Regions from separate parts of the Pseudoalteromonas sp. NGC95 genome, predicted to be linked through region 4. Evidence: predicted binding sites of a transcription regulator. Region 4 holds the regulator's gene; each other region holds the start of a gene.
The links. Region 4 encodes LexA, which represses DNA repair genes until DNA is damaged. Its sites were predicted from a motif close to TACTGTATNNNNATACAGTA; they were not measured.

Region 1: a site for LexA is predicted at 1,794-1,813, ahead of dinB (DNA polymerase IV). Genes of this name have one in related genera too.
Region 2: a site for LexA is predicted at 1,418-1,437, ahead of I6E70_RS06695 (YebG family protein). Genes of this name have one in related genera too.
Region 3: a site for LexA is predicted at 2,146-2,165, ahead of uvrD (DNA helicase II). Genes of this name have one in related genera too.

The regions. Positions count from the first base shown of each region.
Region 1 covers NZ_JADYWR010000001.1:63,414-67,968, reverse strand. Annotated here, with positions in the region: gene I6E70_RS00310 (aldo/keto reductase) at 1-702, opposite strand, end outside; gene I6E70_RS00305 (acyl-CoA thioesterase) at 712-1,146, opposite strand; gene dinB (DNA polymerase IV) at 1,826-2,878, shown strand; gene I6E70_RS00295 (M17 family metallopeptidase) at 3,008-4,528, shown strand.
Region 2 covers NZ_JADYWR010000005.1:168,965-173,519, forward strand. Annotated here, with positions in the region: gene dsbB (disulfide bond formation protein DsbB) at 32-550, shown strand; gene I6E70_RS06685 (DUF6170 family protein) at 552-854, shown strand; gene I6E70_RS06690 (ComEA family DNA-binding protein) at 879-1,175, opposite strand; gene I6E70_RS06695 (YebG family protein) at 1,489-1,806, shown strand; gene putP (sodium/proline symporter PutP) at 2,082-3,560, opposite strand; gene I6E70_RS06705 (EAL and HDOD domain-containing protein) at 3,893-4,555, shown strand, end outside.
Region 3 covers NZ_JADYWR010000002.1:322,456-327,010, forward strand. Annotated here, with positions in the region: gene yrfG (GMP/IMP nucleotidase) at 1-472, shown strand, start outside; gene I6E70_RS03865 (dUTP diphosphatase) at 488-1,111, opposite strand; gene I6E70_RS03870 (YacL family protein) at 1,217-1,585, opposite strand; gene I6E70_RS03875 (hypothetical protein) at 1,702-1,926, opposite strand; gene uvrD (DNA helicase II) at 2,230-4,395, shown strand; gene I6E70_RS03885 (GNAT family N-acetyltransferase) at 4,373-4,555, shown strand, end outside.
Region 4 covers NZ_JADYWR010000016.1:69,755-74,309, forward strand. Annotated here, with positions in the region: gene coxB (cytochrome c oxidase subunit II) at 1-595, opposite strand, end outside; gene lexA (transcriptional repressor LexA) at 1,079-1,696, opposite strand; gene I6E70_RS14885 (PaaI family thioesterase) at 1,864-2,304, shown strand; gene I6E70_RS14890 (hypothetical protein) at 2,305-2,685, opposite strand; gene I6E70_RS14895 (membrane protein) at 2,999-3,724, shown strand; gene I6E70_RS14900 (chaperone modulator CbpM) at 3,800-4,120, opposite strand; gene I6E70_RS14905 (DnaJ C-terminal domain-containing protein) at 4,120-4,555, opposite strand, start outside.

The DNA.
Region 1 (4,555 bases), on a different contig from region 4:
GTAGGCAATATCTTCGTGTACACATTGTTCTATTAAATACGGCCAGTCTTTAGCGTGCGCTAAGCTAAACTCATTTTGAATAGATACCATACGCGGTAAGTTATGCTCTTTGGCCAAACTTAAAAACTGGCTTATACCCCATGGCGTATCGTCAGATAAACCGCAGTGCTTAATTTTACCTGCTTTAACACATTCATTAAGGCCCTCTAGAATATCAAGCATACTAGCTTGTTGCTCTTGTGTATTTACGTCGGTAAATTTAAGAGTGCCGGGCCACTGTCTGCCAAAGTGCGGGGTAGAGCGGTTTGGCCAATGCAGCTGATATAAATCAATATAGTCGGTTTTAAGGCGCTTAAGTGAATCGTCTACGGCTTCTATTACCGTTTGGCGCGTAATATTGCCACCATCACGTACCCACGATAATCCATTGCCTGCAATTTTTGTAGCAAGTACCACATCGCTGCGCTTTTGCTGATTACGCGATAGCCAATCGCCAATAATTTCCTCAGTTTTACCATAGGTCTCTGGAGAGGGCGGTACCGCATACATTTCGGCTGTATCAATAAAGTTTACGCCTTGCTCTAACGCGTAGGCTATTTGTTCATCAGCATCGCTTTGAGTATTTTGTTTACCCCAAGTCATACTGCCTAAACATACTCTTGAAACGTTAATACCACTGCTGCCAAGTGGGCTGTATTGCATGAGAATTCCTTATTGCTCGTCTTGAGAGTAGCTAACTAACGCCGATAAAAGAGGCTCTGCAATGAGGGCTTTTTGGCCTGTTTCAAAATCAAACATAACCACTTTTGAAGTGCCTGTTGTTGTTATAGCGTTTTGTGCGTGACTAAATACGGTGTAATTCATAACAAATCGGTCTGTTTTTATATCAGAAATAGTAACACCGACTGTAAGCGTATCTGGGAATGTAACTGGGCGTTTATAACGAATGTTATTTTCGCTTATTACCGGGCCCACGCCATTAGGGCTTATTGTATCGAACAGATTTATTTTATTTAAGAAGTCGATTCGGGCTATTTCAAAGTAACGTAAATACACTACATTATTTACGTGTTGTAGTGCATCCATATCAGCCCACGCTACGGTGATGTCGGTATGGATAGGGTGCTGATCTTTAAACGTTTGCATTATTTATTGGCCCTTAATTTTAAAGTACTTAGATTATCAACATGGGGTTACGAGCTCAAGGTAATTAATGGCATGTTTTTTTATAAGATGATTGTACCTATTTAATTTTAGGTCTACAGTTAAATTACACAGACAAACACAAAAACACACAGAGGTAGAAATATGCAGAACATAATTAACTGGTCCTTAGCTTGTTTGGTTTTTATAGCCTCTTTTACCTGTTACGCAATGGGTAACGAATCAGGCGCTATTATTTTGATGTTAGCGGGTTTTTTTTTCGAGGTTATGTTTTGGTTGCGCGGTTATAAAGAGCAAGAAGGTAATAAGCGCTTTTTTTAATCGCTAACTAGGGCCTGTTGACCTTTCAGGATTAAAATTTGTTCAATCTAGGTGCTATTTAATCGCGGCGCGAGGTTTGTGACCTAGTGGGCTAAGTAAAAACCGAGCAACAAAGAGTAAATTGCCCCTAGGCAGAACCCTTCGGGCAGCGTATGTTTGGCATTTGTGCTACGTTATCGCCTATTTATGGGGAATAACCACACTACATAGGCTCTGCTTTGCCTAAATACCAAACATACTGCTGCAAATTCAACCTCGAAAGATAAACAGGCCCTAGGCTTGCTTATCACATTTGATTCTATAATAATGACTGTATAAATAACCAGTTATTGTTGTGGTGATGAAGAAGTTTATTCACATAGACATGGATTGCTTTTATGCAGCAGTAGAAATGCGAGATAATCCAAAACTTGCATGTGTACCGCTTGCTATTGGAGGCAATAGCCGACGAGGCGTGCTCTCAACCGCTAACTATATAGCTAGAGAATATGGCGTGCGATCGGCTATGTCGAACTATCATGCTAAACAATTATGCCCCGATTTAGTTATTGTCCCTGGGCGCATGGCTGTATACAAAGAAGCTTCAAATCAAATACGTGAAGTATTTAGCCGCTACACAGATTTAGTTGAACCTCTTTCTTTAGACGAAGCCTACCTAGATGTAACAGACAGCACCGCTTGTAAAGGCAGTGCCACACTTATTGCACAGCAAATAAGAGCCGATATTTACAATGCCACCGGGCTCACTGCATCAGCAGGCATTGCACCGATTAAATTTATTGCCAAAATAGCCAGCGACGAAAAAAAACCGAATGGTCAATTTGTCGTTTTGCCTCATGAGGTCGATGATTTTTTAGCGCAATTACCGCTGGGGAAAATTCCGGGGGTGGGTAAAGTAACGCTCGAAAAGCTAAATTTAAAAGGCTTATATACCGGCAAGGATGTACGTGAAAAAGGCGTTAACTGGATGCAGCAACATGTGGGTAATTTTGGTGTGTCGCTTTATCAAAAATGTGCAGGTGAATATGTTGGTAAAGTATCAACAGATCGCATCAGAAAGTCGCTGAGTGTTGAGCATACCTACGAATACAACAAAACAAGTTTGCAAGAGTGCTTAGATGAGCTGCCAAAATTGTTAGACGAATTAGTTTTAAGGCTTAATAAACAGCAATTACAAAACCGTATTAATAAGCTGAGTGTTAAAGTGAAGTTTGCAAATTTTGTAGTGACCTCAGCCGATCAGGTATACCACGAGCTAAACACAGAAATATTTATTCAACTTCTTACTAAGGCCTATCAACGAGGGCTACAACAACCTGTAAGATTACTTGGCATAGGCGTTGGCATTAAAAGCGAGCCAGAACAAAACTTCCAACTGAGTATTCTCGATTAAGCTGTAAAGCCTGTAACCCCAAGTTGCCATTTATTGGCAAGTTGTATAATTAGCCCATCGCACCTTGCTGGTCTTCAATATTTAAATCGACGATAATAAGGGCTTATGTTTTCTAACAGGACTTTATTTATGGCATACCCTCAAGCGGTTAGTGCAAGCCTTGAATGCACATCTCATGATGCGCTTATTATTATTAGTGATGACTTTTCTCTATTACCAAATAACTCATTACGTGATGCTATTTTAGACCAAGCAAAAGTTGATTCTCGTATTGGTAAACAAGTTACTTTATTAGTGATTGAAAATAAACGCGTTGTACTTGCGCCAACGGGTCCGTTAAATAGAGATTACGACGATGTTCGCCGTTATTTTGATGCTGCTAAATTAGCAATTAACGAAGCAAAAGCGTCGGGTAGTGTTAACCCTGCATTATTTTTACCAAATTTAAATGGCGATAGCCGTTATCAGCATGCTTTAGAAGTTGCTTATTTAGGCGCTTGCCAAGCCTTATGGCAGCCATTAGAAGCGCGTGAATATCACGGTGAAAGTATTGAACCTATTACTCAAATTGGTTTAGTTGGCGCAAGCGAGCAAACAATCAAAGCTGTTAATGCAATTGCTGCAGGCCAATATGCCGCGCGTGACTTGTGTGGCACCGAACCTGAGCGTATGGCTCCACCACGTTTTGCTGATTACTGCGTTGATTTATTTAAAGGCTCAAGCATTGCAGTTGACGTAATTGATGATATTGCAGCTATTGATAAAAACTACCCAATGCTAAGCACTGTTGCTCGTGCATCGTATGCAGTTGAGCGTCATCACCCACGTGTTGTTAAGCTTGAATATGTACCAGAGGGCGAAATTACTCGTACACTTATGTTTGTAGGTAAGGGTCTTGTATACGATACAGGCGGTGCAGATTTAAAAGTAGGTGGCCATATGGCAGGCATGAGCCGTGATAAAGGTGGCGCAGCTTCTGTTGCGGGCTTTATGAAAGCTGTTGCGGATTATCAGCCTAAAGGCGTTAAAGTAGTATCGTACTTGGCTGTTGTTCGTAACTCTATTGGCTCGGATTGTTTTGTGCCAGATGAAATTATTACTAGCCGCGAAGGTATCCGTGTACGCATTGGTAATACCGATGCAGAAGGGCGATTAGCAATGGGCGACCTGCTTAGCGAAATGAAAGATTTAGCTAAAGGCGAAATAAACCCAACGTTATTTACTGTAGCTACATTAACGGGTCACGCGGCACGTGCAATGGGTCCTTATGGTGCGTATGTTGAAAATGGTCCAGCTCGTAGCGCTGGTGTTTCACGTCAAATAGCTGACCTTGGAGATTTGTGGGCCGATGGCGCAGAAGTATCGCGTTCTCGCCGTGAAGATTACGACTTTATTAAACCACGCACGCTAGCAGACGATGTACTCTCTAGTAATAATGCGGCATCTGCAGTTACAGCTCGTGGACATCAGTTCCCTATGGCGTTTATGGCTATTGTTGGTGGGCTTGATAAGCACGGTAACGACTCTGCGCAACCTTTGCCTTATGTGCATATGGACATTGCAGGAAGCGGTGTTGAAGGCGGTGATTGGCAGCATGGCAAGCCAACGGCTGCATCAGTAACGAGCTTGTTTGCACGTTACTGTTTGTAAGCTAAAAACTTACATGCAATAAAAAAG
Region 2 (4,555 bases), on a different contig from region 4:
ATCTAACGTCTTATTTAAACGCGGAATTTTTATGAACTGGCTTGCGCAATTACCCACCCAACGTACCCCGTGGCTTTTATTTACAGCTATCGTTTTTTTACTTGAAGTGACCGCCCTTTTCTTTCAATACCAAATGGGATTGGCGCCTTGCATAATGTGCATATATCAACGTACAGCCGTACTGGGTCTATTAGGCGCAGGAATTGTAGGTTCGACTAAACCACAGAGCAAAGCAGTTCGTATATTAGCGTATGTAATTTGGGGTGTATCGAGTGTTTGGGGATATTTAATTGCTCGCGAGCATATTGATATGCAAACCACCACAGACCCTTTTGCATTTAGCTGTGAGTTTGAACCAAACTTCCCGTCGTTTATGCCGTTACATGAATGGATACCTAGCTTTTTTCAGGCGACCGGGGATTGTGGAAATATAGATTGGCAGTTTGTTGGTTTGAGCATGCCTGCTTGGATGGAAATTATATTTGGGATTTTCTCACTAACACTATTTATTATAGTTATTGGCCGTTTATTAATTAAAAAGTCGATTTGATATGTTTACATTTTTTTCAAGCCAATTAGATGAGCTTAAACATCTAAAAGTACGCAAGCGCCAAGACGTGATAGCACTTTCGTTAAGTATGTTATCGCCAACTGATAAAGTGTTACTGCGTATTATTAAATTAATATTACTAAGTCCACTATTTTTAATATTCACGGTATTTAAAGGTTGGATATTAATCCCGTTTTTGATACTCGGCGGACTTTGCTACCCACTTTTAACAACACCTATTGAAATCAACTTTGCTAAAAAACACTTAAGCGATGCATTAAAACAATTTCATCAGGGCGCATAGCGCCCTGATTGTTATCTACTGCTATTAAAGGGATATTTTCCCTTCTAATTTGGTTAATAGTTTTTTACCAATTCCTTTAACTTGCGATAAATCACTGACACTTTTAAATTCGCCGTTTTCTTCACGATAATCCACAATTGCCTGCGCTTTTTTCTTACCTATACCCGGTAGCTTAGCAAGCATATCTGCATCAGCATTATTTATACTAATTGTCTCAACTTGAGGCATTTGCTTAGTTACTTCCGATAGTTGTGCATATACGGTAGTTGCAGGTAGTAAGCATAATAAGCTTATTATGAATAAATTTTTTAACGTTTTCATCAAACTTGTCCCTATTCTTCTTTTCTTAATTTTGAATGTTGCTCAGGAAAACCAAAAAGTAAGGAACTGAAATGCTCATCACTTAAAGTGTACCTAAACGCATTATCACTATGATCCGAAATCCTGAAAATGCAGCTGGTACAACAAAGTGATTGCTTAACTAAAGTAAAGTTACCGTTTTTTGTCAAATTTAAGACACCTAAAATTAATACTTCGCGCTTGCAAATTTACGCCCAAACCATTACTGTACATAAAAACAGTAATCTAATGGTTTTTACAAACCACGGTGCCAAGCAATTTTGCAGGAGAAATCATGGCTGTTGTTGTTAAATATGTTGTAGAACGAAACGGAGTCGAGCGTATGACGTTTACTACCAAAAAAGAAGCTGATGCTTATGACAAGATGCTCGATATAGCAGAATCACTTGAGCTAATGCTAGAAAAGGTAGACGTACCGCTTAGTGAGCAACAAATTGAATCACTTGCTTTAGAAATAGCGAAAAGCAAAGATGACTTTATGACCATATTAAAGGGCGGCAAAGATCCAGTTGTTACCAAAGCGCCAGCAAAAAGTAAAAAGTCAGATAACGTTGCGTCAATTGAAGATAACAACGATAAAAAAGCAAGTTAACTCGTAGATTGTCCTCTCCTCGGACGGGACAAACTAAATAAAAAAGGGAGCAACTTAGTTGCTCCCTTTTTTATTATACCAATTCGCTTAATTAAGTGATCTATTTTGAGGGTGGAAAAACGTGTTGATAGCTAGGCAAAAAATTTGATATTTAGTTGTTCTAAATGATAATTTTTTAACGCCGGTAGCAACACGTTTAGCACCGCAAAATGATTAAGTATTATCGCGGATTGGTATTACTTACTACTCATTTTAAAATGAATAGTAATTGCTATTTAAAGCTCTTTTTCTACTTCATCAAATAAAGCAGTGATATTTTGCTCTGGCTCTTTTGTTACTAAGCTAACAACAACAATTGCGATACTCGCTAAAATAAAGCCAGGTACTATTTCATACATGAAGCTACTTAAACTTTCACCATTAATAGTAAACGGACCATAAATCCAAACAAGCACTGTAAACGCACCTACTAACATACCAGATAAGGCGCCAGCAAAATTCATACGTTTCCAATAAAGGCTAAACAATACAAGTGGTCCAAAAGCAGCACCAAAGCCTGCCCATGCATTACTTACTAGGTCTAAAATAGAGCTATCTCTATCGTACGCTAAATAAATTGCAAACAGGGCAACAAATGCAACGCTAATTCGACCAACAGTAACTAATTCAAAGTCGCTAGCATCTTTACGTAAAAATGTTTTATATAAATCTTCAGTCAATGAACTTGAGCTTACTAGCAATTGCGATGAGATAGTACTCATGATAGCAGCCAAAATTGCAGCTAGTAAAAAGCCAGCAATAAGTGGATGGAACAATAACTCAGAAAGAATTAGGAAAATCGTTTCAGGATCTTCAACTACAATATTATTCTCATAAGTATAAGCAGCACCAAATATACCAGTACCAACAGCACCAAGGGCAGCAACAATCATCCATGTCATACCAATACGGCGAGCTTTAGGCATATCCTTAACACTACGTACCGACATAAAACGAACGATGATATGTGGTTGACCAAAATAACCTAAACCCCATGCCATTGCAGAAATAATACCTAATGCAGAGCCTGCTCCAATCCAGTTAAGCATATCTGGATTTACACTATGTAAAGTAGATTCCAGAGGTTGTTCAAGTAAAGAGTATGCAACAGTAGGCACTAGAATCAGTGCGATGAACATAATACAACCTTGCACGAAATCAGTTAAGCTAACCGCTAAAAAACCACCAAACAAAGTGTATAAAACAACGACACCCGTTGTAATGTATAAACCCACTTCATAACTTAGACCAAATGAGCTTTCAAACAATTTTCCGCCGGCTACAACACCAGATGACGTGTAAAGAGTAAAGAAGACTATAATCACAACAGCTGATACAACACGTAATAAGTTTGACTTATCATTGAAGCGATTTGAGAAGTAATCTGGGATTGTTATAGAGTCATTTGCTTTTTCAGTGTACACACGTAATCTAGGTGCAACTAACAGGTAATTTAACCAAGCACCAATCACCAAACCAATTGCTATCCATGTACTACTAAAACCAGTAACAAACATCGCACCAGGTAGGCCCATTAAAATCCAGCCACTCATGTCAGATGCACCTGCAGATAGTGCAGCAACACTTGGTGATAGATTTCGTCCACCTAACATGTAACCTGATACATCGCCAGTAGATTGCTTATATGCATATAGTCCGATACCCAACATTACAACAAAATATAATGCTAGTGAAATAATCATTCCTGTTTCCAAATTAGCCTCCGCATAATTATTAATAACAGGCTCTTGATCCGAATATTGACTCTTAAAATATTATAATAAAGACACTATTAGGATAAAAACCATTCTCGCTGACTATATCATGCCTAACAATAAAATCTCCAACTTGTTGCTTCCAGCTGATACAAAAATACTCATGTTGAATAATTTTAAAGCGAATTGGTAAAATATAATAAATTAAATAGAAGAAACACCTTAATTTATAATGATAATTTATTAATCATGCAAATATACGTAATGCTATTTTGAATCTTTTGCCATATATTAATACAATACCCAATTACATCACTCTTACGGAACTGTTTATGTATTTTTACGCTGCACGTCAACCGATTTTAGATAGAGATAAAAAACTTATCGGTTATGAGCTTTTATTTCGTGATGGCGTTGATAACGTATTTCCCGATATAGATGGTGACGAAGCAACAACACGACTTATAGAGGGTAGCCAGTTTAATTTTGGTTTAGAAGATTTAACCGACAATAAACCTGCCTATATAAACTTCACCCTAGAAACACTATCAAAGGGTTACCCTACACTACTAGGTAAAGACACTATAGTTGTAGAAATACTTGAAACTATCCAGCCTGGTAAGCGTTTATTAGCTATCGTTAAAGATTTAAAAGATAAAGGTTACACTATTGCTCTTGATGACTATATTCATCAACCTGTATGGCGTCATTTTTACCCATTTATTGATATTATTAAAATAGACTTTTTAGCATCCGATATAGATACAATAAAAACGGTTCTAAACGATTTAAAACCGCACTCACATATTAAGTTACTTGCCGAAAAAGTAGAAACCTATGAAATTTACCAACAAGCTTTAGAGCTTGGGTTTGATTATTTCCAAGGATTTTTCTTCTCAAAACCTGAAATGGTACAAAGTAAGGCTCTACCACCATCAGAAATGGCATTAGCTGAATTACTTTACGAAACATCAAGTGTTGATATGGATCTTAAG
Region 3 (4,555 bases), on a different contig from region 4:
CGGTCAAATACAGTGGTATTGTTTAGATTATTGGGAGCAGCAATTAAGCTTGCCTATAATGGAGCTTAAACGAGAGTCTCAGCATTTAATTAAAATGCGCGAAGACGTACCTCATTTTTTAACTGAGCTTAAAAAAGCAGGCAAAGAGTTAATTTTACTTACCAACGCCCACCCTGAGAGTGTCATGCTTAAATTTGAGCATACAGCGATTGATAACTACCTAGATGGCGTAGTGTCGACTCATGAATATGGAGTAAGTAAAGAGCAACAAAGTTTGTGGCACCAAGTACAAAAAGACTTAGGATTTAATAAGCAGCGCACTTTGTTTGTAGATGACAGTGTGCCGGTTTTGAATGCCGCGCGAGAATACGGCATTGAGCACTTACTTGCAGTTGCTAACCCAGATAGCCAACAACCACATAACGAAATAGCCGATTACCTAAGTGTTACCGACTATCGTAAGATTATCTAACTCAACTTACGTGACTTAAATTTTTGGGTAACGCGCTTCTAGCCCTTGATATACTAACTTTGCAAAATCTGCATGTTCTGTATCAAGGCTTTTAACTACTTCAACTAAATGCTCGTTATCTTCTTGCCCATTCCATTCTTTAATATAGCTACCATCTTTGTAACCGTGATCTTGGCGGAAAAAGTTTAACGTATTTTTACCTACGTAGCCGCGATATAAATCATCAATATCCATACCTATTTGCGCCATACAGCCGGCAAAGGCACCTGCATTAAACGTTTTATCAGCAACAGCAGACGCCGCTAATATCTCTAGTGTTTGTTTAAAGTCATCAGCTTGTTGAGCATTACTAAGCTCAGTTTCAAGTTGCTTTGCTAAGTCTTCGTAGCTAGTTTCGCCGTCAATTCTAAGCGATAGACCAAAATGAAAAATATCAACCAACTCTAAAATAACTTGTTCAGTATCTGGTGTTTGTTTTTTCCACCATTTCCAACCATGATGATCTAGCATTTCAGCACACTCAACCCAAATAGCGCGGTACCATTCAAACCCTTGAGTAAACCATTGCTCATGTACTTTAGTATTCATGGCGTTTTGCATTTCTAGCATCACTACTAGCTTGTTTAAATTGGCAGACATATCAATTCCTGTCGTTTTGGTTGGCGTAATGTTCGTTGGTGTAATAATACAGATAAAATGCTGATTGTGCATTGCTGTATATTTTTATTAGTGTGCTAATTATGTTTATCGTGACGCCGTAAACTCATGCCATGAATCAATTAAATCAATGAAATCTTCAAAGCCACAACCACTACTTAAACCATTTTCTTCAAGCGCTAAATCGTCATCTTGATACGCTATTAGGTCTTCACTGTCTTGATGAAGTGCATGGGCTTCAAATAATGCTTCGTCTTTCGTTAATATTAAATCTATTTCTTGGCCTTTTAGCGTTAGCGGCTCATAGCTTGAACTTACCGATGCAATAAGCGCTTGCACCATGGCTACTTTGTCTTTGCCTATTTCTTCGTTTAGCCAGCGACCAATAATAGCGTGTTCACTGCTTATTTTAATACGTAGCCCACTAATAGGGTCGCGAATAAATTGATATTCCATAGGGTTTGCCTGTAAATCTTTAATTGCGTAATTATATACGTAAACGCCCGTAAACCACAGGACATATAAAATAAAATAGCGCCACATGGGCGCTATTTTACTCAACTTTAAAACCGTTAACTTCGCGATCTATAACGCGCTGCGTCAATGATCGACCATAAGTAAATAATAGGCACAAGTACAAAACCTACAAGCACATAAATTAGTGCGTAACTTATTATAATAGCGAGTGCAAAAAATATAGCCGCTAAAATACGCCCTTGCACTAACTGCCCTAAACCAGGAAAAAATATATTACATAATGCTGCGATTACGTTACCGCCAGAACCTTGATCTGCCATACTAACCTCTGTATTTATTTGATTTTATAATTATTTACTTACACACTTTATGCCAATTTATTAAAGCTTACAAATCAAATAGTTAAATTAGTCTAGATTTAGAGAGTTAGTAAATTTTGCTAAAATTAGGTCAAATTAGCAATTATTGTTATCCGTTTACACTTTTTTATTCGCTTAATTAATTAGCAAGTTACTCGTTTTGAACACTATTTTATAAATAGCTGTTTATAAAAACAGTATTTTATTTAGCCTAACAAAAACACCTGTTATACTGGCCACAATATTGATTAAAAAGGCGTAACGATGGACGTTTCACAATTACTCGATGGCTTAAATGACAAACAACGCGATGCCGTTGCAGCCCCACTACAAAACATGCTGGTATTAGCAGGTGCTGGGTCTGGTAAAACACGAGTGTTAGTTCATCGTATTGCGTGGCTTATGCAAGTTGAGCAAGCCTCCGCTTACAGTATTTTTGCAGTTACCTTTACTAATAAAGCCGCTAAAGAAATGCGTGGCCGCGTTGAAGAAACACTAAAGGCCCCTGTAGGTGGCATGTGGATTGGTACTTTCCATGGTTTATCGCATCGTATTTTACGTGCTCATCACCGTGAAGCTAATTTACCAGAAGCCTTTCAAATTTTAGACTCTGACGATCAGCTTAGAATGATCAAGCGCTTATTAAAATCGATGAATATTGATGATAAAAAATGGCCCGCTAAGCAATTTGGCTGGTACATAAGCGCCAAAAAAGATGAAGCACTTCGCCCTAAAGATATTCAAGCATACGATATTAATGAGCAAATGATGCTGCGTGTTTATGCCGCCTATCAAGAGGCCTGTGATAGAGCGGGCCTAGTTGATTTTGCTGAAATATTACTACGCAGCTACGAAGTGTTAAAAAATAACCCTACGTTACTGCGTCATTATCAGCAACGCTTTGCACATATGCTCGTAGACGAGTTCCAAGATACAAATACCATTCAATATGCTTGGTTAAAATTACTTGCTGGCGATACTAACAGCATTATGATTGTAGGCGACGATGACCAAAGCATTTATGGTTGGCGTGGTGCTAAAATCGAAAACATTAAACGTTTTTTAACTGACTTTAGCGCAGAAACCATTCGTCTTGAACAAAACTACCGCTCAACAGCGACTATTTTGAAAGCGTCTAACGCATTAATTCAAAATAACTCAGAACGTATGGGTAAAAGCTTGTGGACCGACGGTAACGACGGCGAGCCAATCTCTATTTATGCAGCATTTAATGAGTTAGACGAAGCACGCTTTGTAAGTAGCAAACTACGAAGCTGGTTAAATGCAGGTAATGCCCTACAAGATGCCGCAATTTTATACCGTAGTAACGCGCAATCTCGTGTACTCGAGGAGGCCATGCTGCAAGAAGGCTTAAAATACCGTATTTATGGTGGTATGCGATTCTTCGAACGACAAGAAATTAAAGATGCGCTTTCGTATTTACGCCTAGTAGGTAATCGTCAAGACGATGCCGCGTTTGAGCGTGTAATTAATACGCCAGCACGCGGTATTGGTGATAAAACATTGAGCCATATACGAGATTGTGCACGAGCAGAATCGTTACCGCTTTGGTATGCCGCAAAAGCAATTGTAGAACAACAGCACTTATCTGGTCGTGCCTCTGGTGCAGTAAGTAAGTTTGTAGAACTAGTCGAACAAATAGAAGATAAAATTAGCGATCTAACTTTGCATGAGCAAGCCAAGTACACAATTCAAACCTCAGGCTTGATGGCAATGTACCAAGCTGAAAAAGGTGAAAAAGGCCGTGCTCGCGTAGAAAACTTAGAAGAGCTAATTAGCGCATGTGACCAGTACGAACTTCCTGAAGACGAAGAATACAGCTCGCCTTTACAAGGCTTTTTAGCACATACATCACTTGAGTCAGGTGAAGGACAAGCAGAAGAGCACGAAGACGCCGTGCAAATGATGACACTTCACTCAGCTAAAGGCTTAGAGTTTCCGTTAGTGTTTATGGTGGGCGTAGAAGAAGGCATGTTCCCTTCTCAGCAAAGTAACGAAGAGTCTGGTCGTTTGGAAGAAGAGCGCCGCCTTTGTTATGTAGGCATGACACGAGCAATGGATAAGTTATACATTAGCCATGCTGAGAGTCGCCGTTTATACGGGCAAGAAAAATACCATAGCCCATCACGCTTTTTACGCGAAATACCTGAGGACTGCGTTGAAGAAATTCGTATTAAAACACAGGTTTCTCGCCCGCCTGCCGCCGGGCGTTTTAGCGCATCAGTTAGCCATGCCGCATTTGAAGACAGTGGCTTTAACTTAGGGCAACGAGTTTTGCATGCTAAGTTTGGTGTTGGTACCGTACTTAATTACGAAGGCAGTGGCGCGCAATCTCGCGTACAAGTTAACTTTGACGACCTTGGCAGTAAATGGTTAGTAACGGCCTATGCACGATTACAAGCTGTATAAAGCTCACCTAAATGAGTTAGAACAACAACTAGCTGGCGCGTATCATCGTCAGCTAGTGTTGATTACGGGCAGCCCTGCTTGGTGTTATGAATTACTTAACTCATTAATAGATGAAAACAATACACTTGTTGTATCAAAGCAGTGCGCGATTAAAAATTCG
Region 4 (4,555 bases):
TTTTAACTGCAAAATCAGGTACCCACCAAGAGTGAATAACATCGTCAGAAGTCATTAAAAATCGTACTTTTTGATTTATTGGCAGTACAAGAGGCTTATCAACCTCAAGTAAGTAGTTAGGATTTTTATCTGCAAGATTCGCGATTTCATCTTGCGGGGTAGATAAAATAGAGTAGAACTCTACATCTTCACCCATATATTCATAATGCCATTTCCATTGCGAGCCTGTAATTTTAATAGTGAGATCAGCTTTGCTGGCATCTTCCATTGCAATTAGGGTTTTAGTGGCTGGTACTGCCATAGCAATTAAAATAACAAACGGGATTGCAGTCCAAAGTATTTCTACTTTAGTGCTTTCGTGAAATTGGGCAGGTACAGCCCCTTTAGATTTGCGGTGATGAATAAGTGCCCAAAACATAATTGCGAACACTATCACCCCAATCACACAACATATTATAAATATGGTCATGTGCAGCTGATATACATTATTGCTTATATCGGTTACGCCTTTGCGCATATTGTATTGGCTGTTAGCCAAAACTGGGTGCGAAAAAACACATAATATAAGCCACAAGGTAGAGGTCAGTTTACCCATGTGACGGCTCCTTTGATGCTATTGCGAATGCAAAGCGAAGAGGCATACGGCTTAAACGCCAATTCGTTATTTTTATTTTTTTAGTCAATCTCATTTAATATTGATTGGTTTTGCTGCGCCAACAACGGGTTTGTGTATATTGTGTGTTCTCAAAACTAAAAAGCTGTGAGTTATTATTAGCTCAGCACATTAATAATTAGCTAAAAAATGAACAACAAGCAAGTTTTAGTATAAAAAACAATCAGGTGATATTGAGTAATTAATAAAAAATCAGTAACCAACTAGGTAACAGGAAGTTCAAAAGATGAGCAAAACAAAGGGGTTTAACGCATTCGGAGGGGGAAAATATAAGTGCAAAAAAGTTTACAGCTTAAATTGTCAGTGAGCTATTTATGCCCTATTTTTAGTGCGAATTTAAAACAGAAAATGCGTACTAATTAGTACGCATTTATAAAACTGCTTGTTTAAAAGCTATTTTTAAAGTCACATCCAATCAGCGTTTCTTATAACGCCAACGGCTAAGCCTTCAATATTAAAAGACTCATTCTCAAGATCTACTTCAATAGATTCAAAATCGTCGTTTTCAGCATGAAGTAATACTTTACGACCCGCTTTCTCAAGACGTTTTACAGTTACGTCTTCGTCTAGGCGGGCAACAACAACTTGCCCGTTTTCAGCGGTTTGAGTACGATGTACAGCAAGTAAATCACCATCCATAATACCAATATCTTTCATGCTCATACCGTTAACGCGTAGTAAAAAATCTGCAGCCGGTTTAAACATTAATGGATCGATTTTGCAGTGACTTTCAACGTGCTCTTGCGCCAAAATAGGTGAACCAGCAGCAACACGCCCTATAAGCGGTAAACCTAATTGTTCTGGCTCTTCTTCTTCAATTAACTGAATACCACGGCTTGCACCTGGTTTCATTTTAATTGCGCCTTTTTTAGCAAGTGCTTTTAAATGTTCTTCAGCAGCATTGGCACTTTTAAAACCTAATGTTTGCGCTATTTCAGCACGTGTAGGAGGCATACCAGTGTCTTTAATAAAAACTTTAATTAGTTCGAGTATTTGAGCTTGGCGGTTCGTTAATGGTCGCATACAACTGGTTTTCCATACAGTACATTTAACTGTGAGTATATACAGTTAAATAAAAATCGCAAATTTAAATTAAGCCTTAAAATAGCCAAAGTAATTTCACTTGTGTACATTTTAGGGATATAACTAAAGCTAGGTTTATAAATGATTAAAAAAGCAAAGGAGTCATTATGAGTATTTGGTACCAGCCCATCACTTTAGAGCTGTGCAAGCAGTTAGAACAAGGCATTGATGGCCAAGGAACATTAATGAAAACCATGGGAATAGAAGTCACTGAAATTGGTGATGATTACTTAGTAGCCACTATGCCGGCAATTCCTGAGCATCATAACCCAATGGGAATGGTTCACGGCGGTGCTAACGTTGTACTTGCCGAAACAGTTGCCAGCTATGCAGCTAACTTTGTTGTCGATTTTACAAAATTTTACTGCGTGGGGCAGGAAATTAGCGCAAGTCATTTAAAAGCATCTCGCAACGGCACTTTAACAGCAACGGCAAGAGCGTTTCATATTGGCAAACGTAGTTCAGTGTGGGAAATAAAAATTACAAATAGCCGCAATGAGCTGTGCTGCGTATCAAAAATGACCGCAGCAGTCGTAGAGCGAAGGTAGTTACTTTTCGATTGGGTAAATTGTAATTTCCATACCCGCACCAATCGCAGATATACGTAGTAATGTATCTGCATCTAAGGCTTGATTAAAGCACTTAGGGGAAGTGCCTGATTCAAAACCAATATCAAACGTTCTACGTGAACAGCTTAACCATTGCTTTAGCGCGTTACGCGAACACGATTCAATAAGCTCACATATATGGTTTATTGCTTTGTCAGGCGTGTTTACTACACCTGTTGCTTCAATACGCGCTAATTGACGGTATTCGTCTTTGTCATAATGTAAAATCGTCGCGACTTTTTTCAAGTCTGCCACTAGCAAACTAATATCTTGCTTTGATTCAAGCTCAAGATCTACATTTAAAAATTGAATTTCCGACATCGTTTCGTATTTATCCTCTAATAATTTCATTGCAAACTTTAACGCAGTTTTACCGTTATACCAAATCAACTATGCTCTATTAACCACTTTATATGGATATTTCGCAGCTTTTAAGTATTTTTTAGCGTTTAAAGCTAGCTGGATATCAAACACTCAGCTCAATTAAACAAATAAGTCATGTTAGCAATTTAAGTGTAATCTTTTTTATTTTTAAATGATTACAGTAAGCTATAGTTTAAACTGCGACAAAATGTCGCAGTAACTAATCCCATTAATGTAATAAACTAGCCTCTAAAAATAATAAGACTAAAACATGAATAAAAAAATATTTAAGTATGCTCGCAAGTTACATAAATGGCTCGGTTATTTGCTCACATTACAAATTTTAGCTTGGCTATTAGGCGGTTTAGTCATGAGCGCTATTCCTCTTGATAAAGTTCATGGGGAGCATCTTGCAACACGTACTCTTAATAACCCATTTACGCAGGCTGATTATGTTGCCTCCCTTAACGATATTGCATCTCAGGTGGTTAATCCAACACAAATAATTTTTGAGAACTTTTTAACCACACCTATAATTACAGTAATAAATAAAGATGAACAGCAAAGCTTTAACGGTATAACAGGCCGGCCTTTTGAGCCGCCAACTAAAATACAAATTACCGCAAATGCTAAAGCACACTTACTTATTGATGCTCAAGTGACAAGCGCTGTACTGCTAAAGCAAGGTATGCGAGAAGTTGGATATAAAACCAATGTTTGGCAGGTACAATTTGACGACACATTTAACACAACACTGTACTTGTCAGAAAATAACGGCAGAGTTGTCACCGTTCGCAGCACACTATGGCGAATTTTCGACTTTTTTTGGATGTTACATATTATGGATTACGATGAGCGAGAGGATTTTAATAATCCGCTGCTTATTAGTTTTGCAGCAACCAGCGTACTTTTTTGCCTAAGTGGAATATTACTACTTATGCAAAACATACGACTAAAACGATTTATCCGAATTAAAAGTAAGAATAAATCAAAGTAGTCATATTGGTTTTTAAGAACTAGCGCACTCTCACCAAAGAGTAAATAAGCCCTAGGAAGTACCCAAGGGCAGATTTTATTCCAAGTGTTTAAATCGACTCAAATGTCGCTTTAACATTTCGTTTTCGAAAATCAACTCATCACGCTCATCCAGCAATTGTAAAACTAAAGCTATTGCCGACCAATCTAACGAAAAGTCATGTTGAATACGGGCCGCTTTTTTAACTAAGGTCACTGCAGATACCGTAAATTGCCACTGCGTAACATGCTTCCCCTCAATTGGAACCGCAATATTGTGCTCAACTAGCTCATATAAAATTGCTTCGCTAATATCACTACTCAAACATAGCTCTTTGCTAGTAAGTAAATCATCTTTTTGTGTCACGATAATTTGCATTATGGCTTGCTCCAGTTATTACGGGGATCAAAGTGAGCTTTTTCGGCTAATTCTTCCCAAAGTTTTTTACTGGTATCATCAACAGATGTTGGATTAACAATTTTAAGCACAGCAAATAAATCACCTTTGGCTTTTTTACTCATTAATCCCTTACCTTTAATACGCAAGCGTTGACCAGACTGACTATTAGATGGAATAGTTAATTGGATTTTGCCTGCCAACGTAGGTAAATTTATTTTTGTACCAAGAGCCGCTTCCCATGGTGCAAGAGGGACGACTATATTTAGGTTATGACCTTCAACATCAAATAATGGGTGGGGCACTAAACTAATTTGTAAGTACAAATCGCCATTTTGCCCGTTCGCTGACCCTAATCCGCCTTGCCCTTTTAGTCGAATTCGTTCGCCATTTACTGAACCTGCGGGAATTTTCACT